Regions from separate parts of the Agarivorans litoreus genome, predicted to be linked through region 2. Evidence: predicted binding sites of a transcription regulator. Region 2 holds the regulator's gene; each other region holds the start of a gene.

Region 1 (4,160 bases), 1.6 Mb from region 2:
TTTATTGCGGCTTGGCGCGAGCAAGTTGGCGAGCAAGCTTTACCTTTAGCGTTGGCGTTTACTCAACCGGCGATGGGGCCAGCAGGGCGGGCGATTGAAGTTCGCTTGCAGCACTCTAATCTAGATACACTAAAATCCGCTTCTGTTGAGCTACAAGCTTATTTGGGCAAGTTTCAGGGTGTGAATAGCATTTTAGATGATATGCGACCAGGCAAGGAAGAGGTGGTTATTTCTCTTCGAGGTGGTGCAGAGTCATTTATGGTGAATGGCCAAATGGTTGCTGAGCAGTTGCGCGCTTCTTACCAAGGCGTCATTGCCGACGAGTTTCAAATTGGCCCAGAAAATATGCAAATAGACGTAAGGCTTAACAAACAACAATCCGGAAGCTTGCAAGCCTTAGCAAATTTTCCCATTGTGTTAGCCGATGGACAGCAAGTACCGTTATCGTCGATAGCAAATATCGAATATCAGCGCGCTTATGTACGCATTCAACGAATTAACAGTTTACGCACCGTGACAGTAATGGCAGATGTTGATACCCGAGTTGCGAATACTAACGAGGTAATGCAACTGGTACAAAAAAGCTTTTTGCCTGAGCTTCAAAAACAGTTCCCAGGCCTACGGATAGATTTTGAAGGTGAAGCCAAAGAGAGCGCGAAAGTAGGGGCTTCTTTAAGCAAAAGTTTTGCTATTGGTATATTTGGTGTGTTTGCTATTTTGAGTTTTCAATTTAGAAGTTACTTAGAGCCAGTAGTGGTGCTTACGGTGATTCCAATGGCCTTAATAGGCGTATTGTGGGGCCACTTTTTGTTAGGCCATAACTTAAGCATGCCGTCTATTTTGGGCTTTATTTCCCTAGCGGGTATTGTAACTAACGATTCAATATTGCTGGTGCAGTATATCCGTTATCATTTAGATGAGGGGGACGATGTTTATCAAGCGGTAGTGAATGCCAGTAAAGAGCGCTTTCGGGCAGTGTTTTTAACCTCCTTGACTACGGCTGCAGGATTGTTGCCTTTATTGCTGGAAACCAGCTTACAAGCTCAAGTTGTGCAACCAATTGTGGTGTCGATAGTATTTGGCATTATTGCGTCCACTATGATGGTGCTATTTATTATTCCGGCAGCTTATGCGGTATTAGCCGATTGGAACTTGGTTCATAAACACAAATCGCTGCAACATGAATAAGGCCTAATACTGAAGACTAAAACCTATTAGGGCTTAATTGATGCTAAGTAAACTTTTAACTCAAAGACTGGATATATATCCAGTCTTTGAGTTAAGCTAAGCGCAGTTAGTTTAGGAGTTTATGCAGTGATCGCTACCATTAAAGGTATCTTAGAAGAAAAAGTCCCCCCCTTTGTTTTAATTGATGTGGCTGGAGTAGGCTACGAGATTCAATTACCCATGAACTGTTTTTATCAATTACCTGAACTGGGTGAGTCTGTGCGCTTGTTAACTCACTTTATTGTGCGAGAAGATGCCCAGTTGCTTTATGGTTTTCATGATAAGGCTTCACGCTCTTTGTTTAGAGAGTTGATAAAAGTAAATGGCATTGGGCCTAAAGTAGCATTAGCTATTTTATCTGGTTTAAGTTGTGAACAGTTTGTGTTTGCGGTTAAACATGAAGACCTATCGAGCCTAGTGAAAGTACCGGGCATTGGTAAAAAAACTGCTGAGCGTTTATTGGTAGAAATGAAAGACCGCTTGAAAAACTGGAATGTAGAACTTCCAGAAACGCCAATTAGTGATAGCCTAAGCAGCCATGGCGATTTACCTTTACAAGCAAGTGTAGATCCTAGAGATGAAGCCATCGCGGCGCTAGAGTCTTTGGGTTATAAAGGTAATCAAGCCGATAAGTTGGTTAAACAAGTATGGACCAGCGGCTTGAGTAGTGAAGAGCTAATTAGAGAAGCCTTAAAAGCGGCACTGTAACAAAGGTAATTTAGATGATTGAAGCTGACCGTTTGGTAGCAGCCACACCAGTACCCGAAGAAGAGAGTGTAGATCGAGCGATTAGACCGAAAAAGCTCGAAGATTACACCGGTCAAGACGCGGTTGTAGAGCAGTTAGACATTTTTATTGAGGCTGCTCGTCGTCGTGACGATGCTTTAGATCATTTGCTCATTTTCGGCCCACCTGGCTTAGGTAAAACCACTTTGGCTAATATTGTGGCTAACGAGTTAGAGGTGAATATTAAAACTACCTCTGGCCCGGTGTTAGAAAAAGCCGGTGACTTAGCGGCGCTGTTAACTAACTTAGAGCCTGGCGACGTATTATTTATCGACGAAATTCACCGCTTAAGTGCTGTAGTAGAAGAAGTGTTATATCCAGCAATGGAAGATTATCAGCTGGATATTATGATCGGCGAAGGACCGGCAGCGCGTTCAATTAAGTTGGATTTACCGCCTTTTACCTTGATTGGTGCAACCACTAGAGCAGGAATGCTAACTTCTCCTCTGCGTGACAGGTTTGGCATCGTACAGCGTCTAGAGTTTTACAATACTAAAGACTTATCCGATATCGTTAAACGAAGTGCTCATTATCTCAATTTAGACTTAGATGGAGAAGGAGCCTGGGAAGTCGCTAAACGTTCTCGAGGAACCCCAAGAATAGCAAATCGCTTATTACGTAGAGTTCGTGATTATGCCGATGTGAAATTTGACGGTAAAGTCACTCAAAAAGTTGCTGCGCAAGCACTCGATTTGCTTAGCGTAGACAGCGCTGGCTTCGATTACATGGATACCAAGCTACTTAAAGCCATTACCGAAACGTTTGCTGGTGGCCCGGTGGGTTTAGACAACCTGGCAGCTGCAATAGGTGAAGATAAAGAAACCATAGAAGATGTGCTAGAACCTTTCTTAATTCAACAAGGTTTTTTGCAACGCACTCCCCGCGGGCGCATTGCTAGTGATAAAGCCTATTTACACCTCGGATTAGACCTTCCTAAACGATAAAAATGCTGTCGTTTAATAACGACAACATAGCCAAAAAATGAGCTTAAAGTGTTTAATTTTAAGCCGTTATTCCAATTTTCTTTATCAATTATCTAAATTAAGTGTCTAGAGTCTTAACCTTGGGCACCAGCCTGTGTATAGTAATTTGTAATTATATATTTGGGATAGGTGTAATGTCGGTTTTAGCTGTTCGGGTTTATTACGAAGATACCGATGCTGGCGGGGTGGTTTATCACGCCAACCATATTAAGTACTTCGAACGAGGCCGCACAGAGTGGTTGCGCGAGCTTGGCTATGATCAAGATGTATTAATGAAACAAGATTTGTGTTTTGTTGTGCGCTCGCTAAATATCGATTACAAACTTCCTGCTTTATTCAACCAAATGCTCTCGGTAGAAACCACCATCAATAAAATGAAAAGAGCCAGCTTGGTATTTGAACAAACCATTAGAAATGCTGATCAACAAGTCATCGCCCAGGGAATGGTTACTGTAGCTTGTGTCACATTGTCATCAATGAAGGCCACGGCCATTCCTGAAACATTAAAAGAGGATTTACTCGGTGCACTCTGATATGTCATTTATCGGCTTGTTTTGGCAGGCGAGCCTATTAGTTAAATTTGTAATGTTGTTGCTAGTGAGTATGTCTGTTTATTCATGGGCCATGATTATTAACCGTAACCGCGTATTAAAAGTGGCCAAAACTGCCAGTGATGCTTTTGAGAAAAAGTTCTGGTCGGGTGTAGATCTTAATAAGCTTTACCAAGAGAGTAATGCACGCGCTGATCACTTGCAGGGCATGGAGCAGATTTTTCACTCTGGTTTTCGTGAGTACATCCGTTTACATAAAACCAGTGGTCGCAGTGCCGATGCAGTGATGGACGGAACTTATCGAAGTATGCGGGTATCTTTATCGCGTGAGGTTGAATCACTAGAGAATCAACTACCCATGCTAGCCACCATTGGTTCGATTAGCCCATATATCGGCCTATTTGGTACGGTATGGGGTATTATGAATGCCTTTATCGCGCTGGGTGAAGTTCAACAAGCAAGTTTGAACATGGTAGCTCCAGGTATTGCAGAAGCACTTATCGCGACTGCAATGGGGTTATTTGCAGCTATTCCGGCTGTTATTGCCTTTAACCGTTTTTCTACGGGCGTAGCTAAACTTGAACACGGCTACGCTAACTTCATGGAAGAGTTC
Region 2 (4,160 bases):
CCTTCCATAAACAGCGAGGCTAACAGCATGGTGAAAGCAAAAGGTAAAATCCAAAAGCTCCAGTTATTCATGCGTGGCAAGGCCATATCTGGCGCGCCAATCATCATCGGAATCAGCCAATTAGCCAAACCGGTAAAGGCCGGCATTACTGCACCAAACACCATGATTAAGCCGTGCATGGTGGTCATTTGATTGAAAAAGTTAGGTTCAACTAATTGTAAACCTGGTTGGAACAGCTCGGCGCGGATCACCATCGCCATTGCGCCACCGGTAATAAACATGGCAAAACTAAACCACAAATACATTGAACCAATGTCTTTATGGTTAGTGGTTAATACCCAACGCATTAAACCGCGCGGGGCACCGTGATGGTGCTCATCATGGTCAGCATGAACGTCACTAATCGTGCTCATTATCTCTCTCCCTACTGCGCTGCGTTTTGCACGGCCACAACATCCTTGGCCTGCACTAAATCACCGGTATCATTACCCCAAGCGTTACGCTCGTAAGTAATTACGGCAGCCAGCTCTTTTAAACCTAGCTGTTTACCAAAGGCTTGCATCGCAGTGCCCGGTACACCATTCACAACTACTTCAATATGTTTGCCCACATCACCAATAGCGATTGGGCTGTCTTTCAAGCCAGGGAACACACCTGGTAAGCCTTCACCGTTAACTTGGTGGCAAGCCGCACAGCTTTTGTCGTAGACTTTTTTGCCCAGCGACATCAGTTCGTCTTGCTCCATAGTCATAGCAACCAGCTCTAACTCTTGGGCCTGTTTGGCTTGATAAGCGGCTTCTTCTTCGGCTAACCAAACATCGTAATCGGCCTGCGTTTTAGCAATAACCACAATCGGCATAAAGCCGTGGTCCTTACCACACAACTCTGCACACTGGCCGCGGTATATGCCGGGTTTATCAATGATGGTCCAAGCTTCATTAATAAAGCCTGGGTTGGCGTCTTTTTTAACTGCAAAATCGGGTACCCACCAAGAGTGGATAACATCTTCCGAAGTCATCAAAAAGCGTACTTTTTTATCGATGGGCAATACCAGCGGTCGGTCTACTTCAAGCAAGTAGTTTTTGCGTTTTTCCAGCTTGCCGTTAACTTCATCCATATCAGAAGCCAGCACGCTATAGAATTCCAGTTCACGGTCAAAGTATTTGTAATGCCACTTCCACTGGGACCCTGTTACTTGAATGGTGATATCGGCATCGGAAGGATCTTCCATGGCCAAAAGAGTTTTAGTGGCAGGAATCGCCATGCCAATCAAAATAATGAAAGGAACGATGGTCCAAATAATTTCTACTTTGGTACTTTCATGAAATTGAGCCGGCTTGGCCCCTTTAGACTTGCGATGATGAAAAATAGCCCAGAACATGGCGCCAAACACCAGCACCCCAATAGCACAACAAATATAAAAAATTGTCATGTGCAGGCCATAAACCTGCTCACTAATGGCGGTAACACCCGGACGTAAGTTGAATGACATTTCTTGCGCAAATACTTGCGACGAAAAGAATGTCAGCATTATTAGCTGAATCCATCGGCCCACAGCGCTCTCCTTTGCTAGTAGCCAACGACAACAACTTTCCAAACTAGGAAAGTAGCTGCAGAAAAAGGGAAATCTCCCCCCAAAAAGTAGTAGACAGCAACAGCTAAATACAAGCTACTGCTTATAAATTAACCCCTAAGTTAAAGAAATGTAAATATATTGTTGAAATTTTTATAGATAAACACAAAAGATGTGATGCTAACGACAAAAGCCCAAATCGGGCTGATTTGGGCTTAAAAAGGGCGGAACTTATTGCTATGTAAGGCTTACATCCAATCGGCAGTGCGAATAATACCTACCGCCAAGCCTTCGATTTCGATGCTTTGATACTCTAAATCAACTTCAATAGTTGAGAGCTCTTCATTCTCTGGGTGCAAGTAAACCATTTTACCGTCGCGCTCAAAACGCTTAACCGTAACATCGTCTTCTAAACGTGCCACCACCACTTGCCCATTATGAACATCATTGGTTTTATGCACTGCTAACAGGTCACCATCCATAATACCGATGTCTTTCATACTCATTCCCTGCACCCGCAGTAAATAATCAGCATGAGGATTAAACAAGTTAGCATCTACCGCATAGTGTGACTCTACATGCTCCTGCGCCAAAATAGGCTCGCCTGCAGCCACTTGGCCAATTAAAGGTAAACCGGGTTCTAAGTCTTCGGCTACTGACTCATTAGCGCTGGCTGGCAAATACTCTTCACTAATGCGAATACCACGCGAAGCACCAGGGATCATCTCAATAGCCCCTTTCTTAGCAAGAGCTCGTAGGTGCTCCTCCGCCGCATTAGCGGAGCGAAAGCCTAATTCTTTAGCGATCTCTGCACGGGTTGGCGGCATACCCGTTTCGGAAATATGACGACGAATTAATTCAAATACTTCTGTTTGACGGGGTGTTAAGGGCTTCATAGTCTACCTGTAAGTTTATACAGCACACTGTTAGTATATACAGCATGAGCAATGAAGCAAGGATTTATCGTTAGCACGATCAAAATCAAATTATTAATACTTTAAGACAAATAAAAGCCACTAGCCAATTGCTTAAAAAGTGACTGAGGTATATGCTTAGGCTAATTAATAATACAATATGATTTACTGGAGTTGAATATGACAAAGCCTGTCATCGGTTTCATCGGCCTTGGTCTTATGGGCGGCAACATGGTTGAAAACCTGCAAAAGCGCGGTTACCAACTAAATGTAATGGACTTAAATAAAGAGGCTGTTGCAACGTGTGTTGCTCGTGGTGCTAAAGAAGCAAGCTCAGCAAAAGAACTAGCAGAAGCTAGTGACATTGTAATGCTTTGTTTAACCACTTCTGCAGTAGTTGAAAAACTTATCTACGCTGACGACGGGATTTTAGCCGGCATTAAAGAAGGCGCAGTATTAGTAGACTTTGGAACCTCTATTCCAGCCTCTACCCGTAAGATTGGTGAAGACTTAGCTGCTAAAGGTGCCGGCATGATTGACGCACCATTAGGTCGTACTCCTGCTCACGCTAAAGATGGCTTGCTAAACATTATGGCAGCTGGCGATATCGATACCTTTAACAAAGTTAAACCGGTATTAGACGAGCAAGGTGAAAATGTATTCCACCTAGGTGCTCTTGGCGCTGGTCACACTACTAAGTTAGTAAATAACTTTATGGGTATGACTACTGTTGTTGCTATGTCGCAAGCATTTGCTGTAGCCGATCGCGCTGGTGTAAACCGCCAACAGTTATTCGACATTATGTCAGCAGGTCCTTCTAACTCACCGTTCATGCAGTTTTGTAAAAACTACGCAGTAGATGGTGTAAGTGACTTAGGTTTCTCTATTGCTAACGCAAACAAAGACCTTGGCTACTTCTTAGAAATGGTAAAAGACTTAGGCACAGAATCTAAAATTGCTGAAGGTTCTTCTGCAAACTTAGCCGCTGCATTAGATGCAGGCCTAGGCAACGGCAATGTACCAGAGATTTTCGATTACTTTCTTAAACTAGAAAAGTAACTCGAGCTCCTCGTGACAAGGGTGTAACAGTCAAACTGTTACACCCTTGTTTGTTTTAAAGCCAGCATTTCTCCATGCTAGCATCAACAGAATACTGGCAAACAAACCTGCCGATAGCGGCTCACTAACTCTGGTAGCCTCTGCCACAATCAGCACTGGATTAATGTCTATCCAATAGTAATCTTCATCACCTTGCACCAAGGGGCTGTTAAAAATACGCGTGACTTCATCAGGCGTAATCAGGGTTTGATTGTTCAAAGATGGGTTCATCAAAAACGCACCATCCTTATGCGGCAAACCTAAGTTATGACCGAGTTCATGTGCTAATAGCTCTCCACCAAAAGACCCTGCAGCATAGGAAGACTCAACCACAAAGTCGTTACCAAAATACTCACCACAACCAACAATACCAGTAAGAACAAAGCTGCCACAGGCACTAATGGTATCGATGAAATAGAAGTTAACTACATTGGCTGGACCAACGTGCTGATTGAATAGCTGGGTGACTTCTGCGCTAGTGGTTATATCAAGCAGCTCCGGAAACACCAACTCGCTGGCAGTGCCAATACGAATATCGATGATGTTTTGGCCAAAGCTAGCTTGCGAATATATTT
Region 3 (4,160 bases), 1.0 Mb from region 2:
CTTTCCTGTTGACCATTTTCATCTGGCCAGTTGTAAGTTAATTCTAAGCAAGGCGCGTTTTCGGCTTTTACTCGCTCAATGTCTTCATCGGCAGCCAAATAGATAAGAGAAAAACGCCCCTGTTCGCTTTCGTAACGACGCACTTCGCTCATGCCAAGTAAATCGCAGTAGAATCGCATGGATTCGTCGAGATCTTTAACTCGAACCATGGTGTGAAGAAACTTCATATTGTCTTCCTGTTAGTTTAATAATGATTAGATTTTTGCTAATCCTGAGTAATGCAGAGATCCCCTTTGGGAATACAGCTACAACTCAAGATATAGCCTTGTTGTTTTTCATCGTCGGTTAATCCGCTATCTTCTAATACTTCAACTTCACCACTTTGCAGCTTAACTTTGCAGCTGCCACAAAAGCCGCCACGACAAGAGTAAGCTAAGTTTAGGCCTGCTTGCTCTGCTTGCTCTAACAAGTTTTGCTGATTGTTGCCTTGAAGGTAGGTATCCCAACTGTCGAATAAAATATTTAGTGCTTTAGTCTCTGAGCTGGTGGTTGCGTGATGACCAAAGCTCTCTTCGTAATAATCGTCTTCATGTAAACCTAAAGCTAACAGTTGTTCTTTAGCGCTTTGCATAAAGGTTTGCGGGCCACATACATAAACAGCGCGTTGCTCTAAATCTGCTACATCCATCAACATGCCACGGTTTAGGCGGCCTTGATAGCCTTGCCAGTTTTCAGGGGCTTGTTGGGTGAGTGTATAGCGGATACTACAGTGACTAAAGCTTTGGCTAAGTAGCGCTAGTTCTTGCTCGGCAATGAGATCCTTTTCACTATGAGCACTATGCAAAAACACAATGTCGCGGTCGATATTCAAATCACTTAAATAGCGCAGCATAGACAACATAGGGGTAATACCGCTACCGGCGGAGAGTAAAAGTAATTTGGCATTGTTGCTTTGCTTAACATGAAAATCACCATCGGGGGCATGGGCTTTTAAGCTCATGCCTGGCTTGAGGGTATCATGAAGCCAGTTAGACACTTGGCCATTTAACACCCGTTTAACGGTTATGGCTAAGCGTTGTGGGCGAGTGGGGGAGCTAGAAAGCGTGTAGTTGCGGCGCAGTGGCTTTCCGTCAACTTCAAACTCGAAGCCTATATATTGGCCTGGCAAATATTCGCTTAAGGCTTTCTCGGGGGCTTCAAAGATAAAGGTTTTTACATCGTGAGTTTCTTGTTTTACTGCTAAACAACGTAATTCAAGTGCCTCAGCTTGTTGCCACTGTTGTTTGTCTGGGGAAGCTTGGCTTGGTTTATTTACGTTTTCTGGGTAACGCTCTGGTGTGCGAGTTTCAAGCACTTCTACTGGGTCGCATAAGCTAATATTTCCGCTGTTAAGCGCAACGACATTTTGCCCAAAATAAAGATTCCCGTCTTCACCTTGGCGATACTTAGCTAGAGTACTAAGTGGTTCTTTATTGGCATCAAACTCACCGGTGCGCTGATCAAGGGTGGTAAATACACAACGTGAGCAAGGGTTTTGCACTTCAAATTCTACTTCACCAATCTTAAAGCGCTTCCAGCCGTCCTCGGCAAAGGCTTCAGTATTTTTTACCACTAAGTTGGGGCGAAATTGTTCCATGCTGTGTTTGGTGGTAGAGCGTAGGTTCAAGTCTTCAAGTGATGCTTCTGAGATCAATAACAGTGGGTAACCATCGGCAAAGGCGACTTGGCTGTCACGCTGTTTTACCAAACGAGATGAGTGTTCACCAAAAAATACTAAATGGCACTTTTCCCCCAAATAGCGACTAAACCATTGGTCGTAAGATTCACTGCAATGCTGGGCTTGCACTGTATCTTTCCAAATCATGATTTCTTTGTAGTTATGTGAGAACTCGGCATATTGTATCGTTAGGTTTGGCATGTTTTTGGCTCTTAGCTGCAAACCCGTTTGGGTAAGCGCAGCATGAACTTGAGCCAGCTTGGGATGAGTACGTGCGGTAATTTGTTTGCCATCCGGTTGGCAAACCACAAAGCGCCGATCAAAGGCTAAGCCATGTTCTTCAACAAAGGCATGATTTAGATGAATACCTGCGGTTGATTTAATCGGATAAACACTTAATTGACTAACACGAGCATCATTCACTGCTTGAGTTTCCTTTTGCCTATTTAATCTAGCAATAGTACTCAAGGTGATTTCATCAAGCTATAGCTAACGGGTGGTTTCCTCATGCTATTGGCTAAATAGTTCACTTGGCAAATTGAACACTAATATTTATACTGTTTTTATATACAGTTTTGAGGCGATAGCTGTGGCCGATTTACAGCCAATACAACGTAAAATAATCCATGTAGATATGGACTGTTTTTATGCAGCTGTTGAAATGCGGGACCAGCCAGAGCTAGCCAACGTTCCTCTGGCTGTGGGCGGTATGCGCAGCGGTCGCGGGGTGTTGACAACTTGTAACTACCTTGCGCGTGAATACGGTGTTCGCTCAGCCATGCCAACCCATAAAGCACTACAACTTTGCCCACATTTGGTATTAGTGCCTCCACGCATGCAGGTTTACCAAGCAGTGAGTAAACAAGTACAAGGCATTTTTCATCAATACGCCGATGCTATAGAGCCGCTGTCTTTAGATGAAGCTTACCTAGATGTAAGTAATAGTGAGGCCTGCAGAGGTTCGGCCACACTTATCGCGGAACAAATCCGCCAAGATATCTTTGCTAAAACAGGGCTAACAGCATCTGCTGGTGTGGCGCCTGTGAAGTTTTTAGCCAAAATTGCTTCAGATTTAAATAAACCCAATGGTGTATATGTTATTAAACCGCAGCAAGTCAGTGAGTTTATCGAGACCTTAGCGCTCGAAAAAATCTCAGGCGTTGGCAAGGTGAGCATTGAAAAACTGCATCATCAAGGTTTGTATACCGGCGGTGATGTTCGCCGTGCAGATAAAGACAAGTTAAAGCAGCTATTTGGTAAATTTGGCGAGATGTTGTGGCTGCGTTGTCAGGGGGTAGACGAGCGAGCTGTAAGTAACGACCGTAAGCGAAAATCGGTGGCGGTAGAGCGCACCTTTGCTAAAGACGAAGATAACCAAGCTATTTTGGTAGAGCGCTTGTTAGCCTTGCTGCCTGAGCTTAAGCGTCGCAGTGAAAAGCACTTAAAACAAGCCAAGATGAATAAGCTTGGGGTGAAGGTAAAATTTGCAGATTTTCAACAAACCACTAAAGAGCAACAGTGTCAGCATATTGATGAGTCGGCATTATTGGAGTTGTTTGAAGAGGCGCTTGCTAGAGGGAAGGGAAAGGCGGTGCGGCTAATTGGTTTGCATATTGGTTTGGCTTATGAGCAGCAAAACCAGTCGCCACAACTGGTTTTGCCGTTTGAATCGTTAACTACTTAACTTCATGCTGAGGATGATAAGCAAACTGGCACAGAAACCAGTTTGCCTTCTTAAACAGGGTTTACTATTTAGTTGGGATGTTTTTCAGCACACTGAGTAATAGTTGCCAGTATTTTTCTACAGCGGCAATTTCTACTTTCTCATCAGGGCTATGTGGGAATTTAATGGTAGGGCCAAAAGAAGCCATGTCCCACTCTGGGTAAGCGCTTTTAAATAAACCGCATTCTAGGCCGGCGTGAATAACCATTACATTTGGGCACTTGCCAAATAGCTCTTGGTAGCTTTGCTGAACCACATTTTTCATTACCGAGTTAGCTTCTGGTTTCCATCCAGGGTAGGCGCCAGTATGGCTAATTTCAGCGTTGGTTAAGCTGAACAATGACGCCAAGCTCGCTTCAACTTGTAAACGGCTTGAATCGATGAGCGAACGCACTAATATTTTTGCATCAATGGTTGATTCTGTTTGGCTAATTACGCCAAGGTTAAGTGAGGTTTCTACTACACCGGTAACGGTTTGACTCATGCTTACCACACCATTGGTGCAGGCATTTAAGCTGGCGATAATTTGTTGAGATAAGCTGGTGTTCAAGCTTGTCTCTGGAGTAGCAACCTGCTGGCTAGTAATGCTTAAAGCCGTTTCAACTAGGCCAAACTCGTCAACTATCTCAAGGGTTTGAGCTTCGATAACTTGCTCAAGCTCTGCGTGTTTGGCTGCGTTAAACACCAATTTACAGCAGGCTTCGCGAGGAATCGCATTGC

What was found. Region 2 encodes LexA, which represses DNA repair genes until DNA is damaged. Its sites were predicted from a motif close to TACTGTATNNNNATACAGTA; they were not measured.
Region 1: ruvA (Holliday junction branch migration protein RuvA) is a predicted target of LexA. The motif match lies at 1,254-1,273, and genes of this name have one in related genera.
Region 3: dinB (DNA polymerase IV) is a predicted target of LexA. The motif match lies at 2,273-2,292, and genes of this name have one in related genera.

Annotation. Positions count from the first base shown of each region.
Region 1 covers NZ_BLPI01000001.1:124,381-128,540, reverse strand. The annotation lists gene K5L93_RS00625 (efflux RND transporter permease subunit) at 1-1,188, shown strand, start outside; gene ruvA (Holliday junction branch migration protein RuvA) at 1,315-1,935, shown strand; gene ruvB (Holliday junction branch migration DNA helicase RuvB) at 1,950-2,957, shown strand; gene ybgC (tol-pal system-associated acyl-CoA thioesterase) at 3,131-3,529, shown strand; gene tolQ (protein TolQ) at 3,519-4,160, shown strand, end outside.
Region 2 covers NZ_BLPI01000001.1:1,770,421-1,774,580, forward strand. The annotation lists gene ctaD (cytochrome c oxidase subunit I) at 1-413, opposite strand, end outside; gene coxB (cytochrome c oxidase subunit II) at 425-1,531, opposite strand; gene lexA (transcriptional repressor LexA) at 1,822-2,469, opposite strand; gene K5L93_RS08210 (NAD(P)-dependent oxidoreductase) at 2,668-3,546, shown strand; gene K5L93_RS08215 (zinc metalloprotease) at 3,577-4,160, opposite strand, start outside.
Region 3 covers NZ_BLPI01000001.1:759,509-763,668, reverse strand. The annotation lists gene gloA (lactoylglutathione lyase) at 1-227, opposite strand, end outside; gene K5L93_RS03500 (hybrid-cluster NAD(P)-dependent oxidoreductase) at 266-2,140, opposite strand; gene dinB (DNA polymerase IV) at 2,307-3,401, shown strand; gene K5L93_RS03490 (aminoacyl-histidine dipeptidase) at 3,466-4,160, opposite strand, start outside.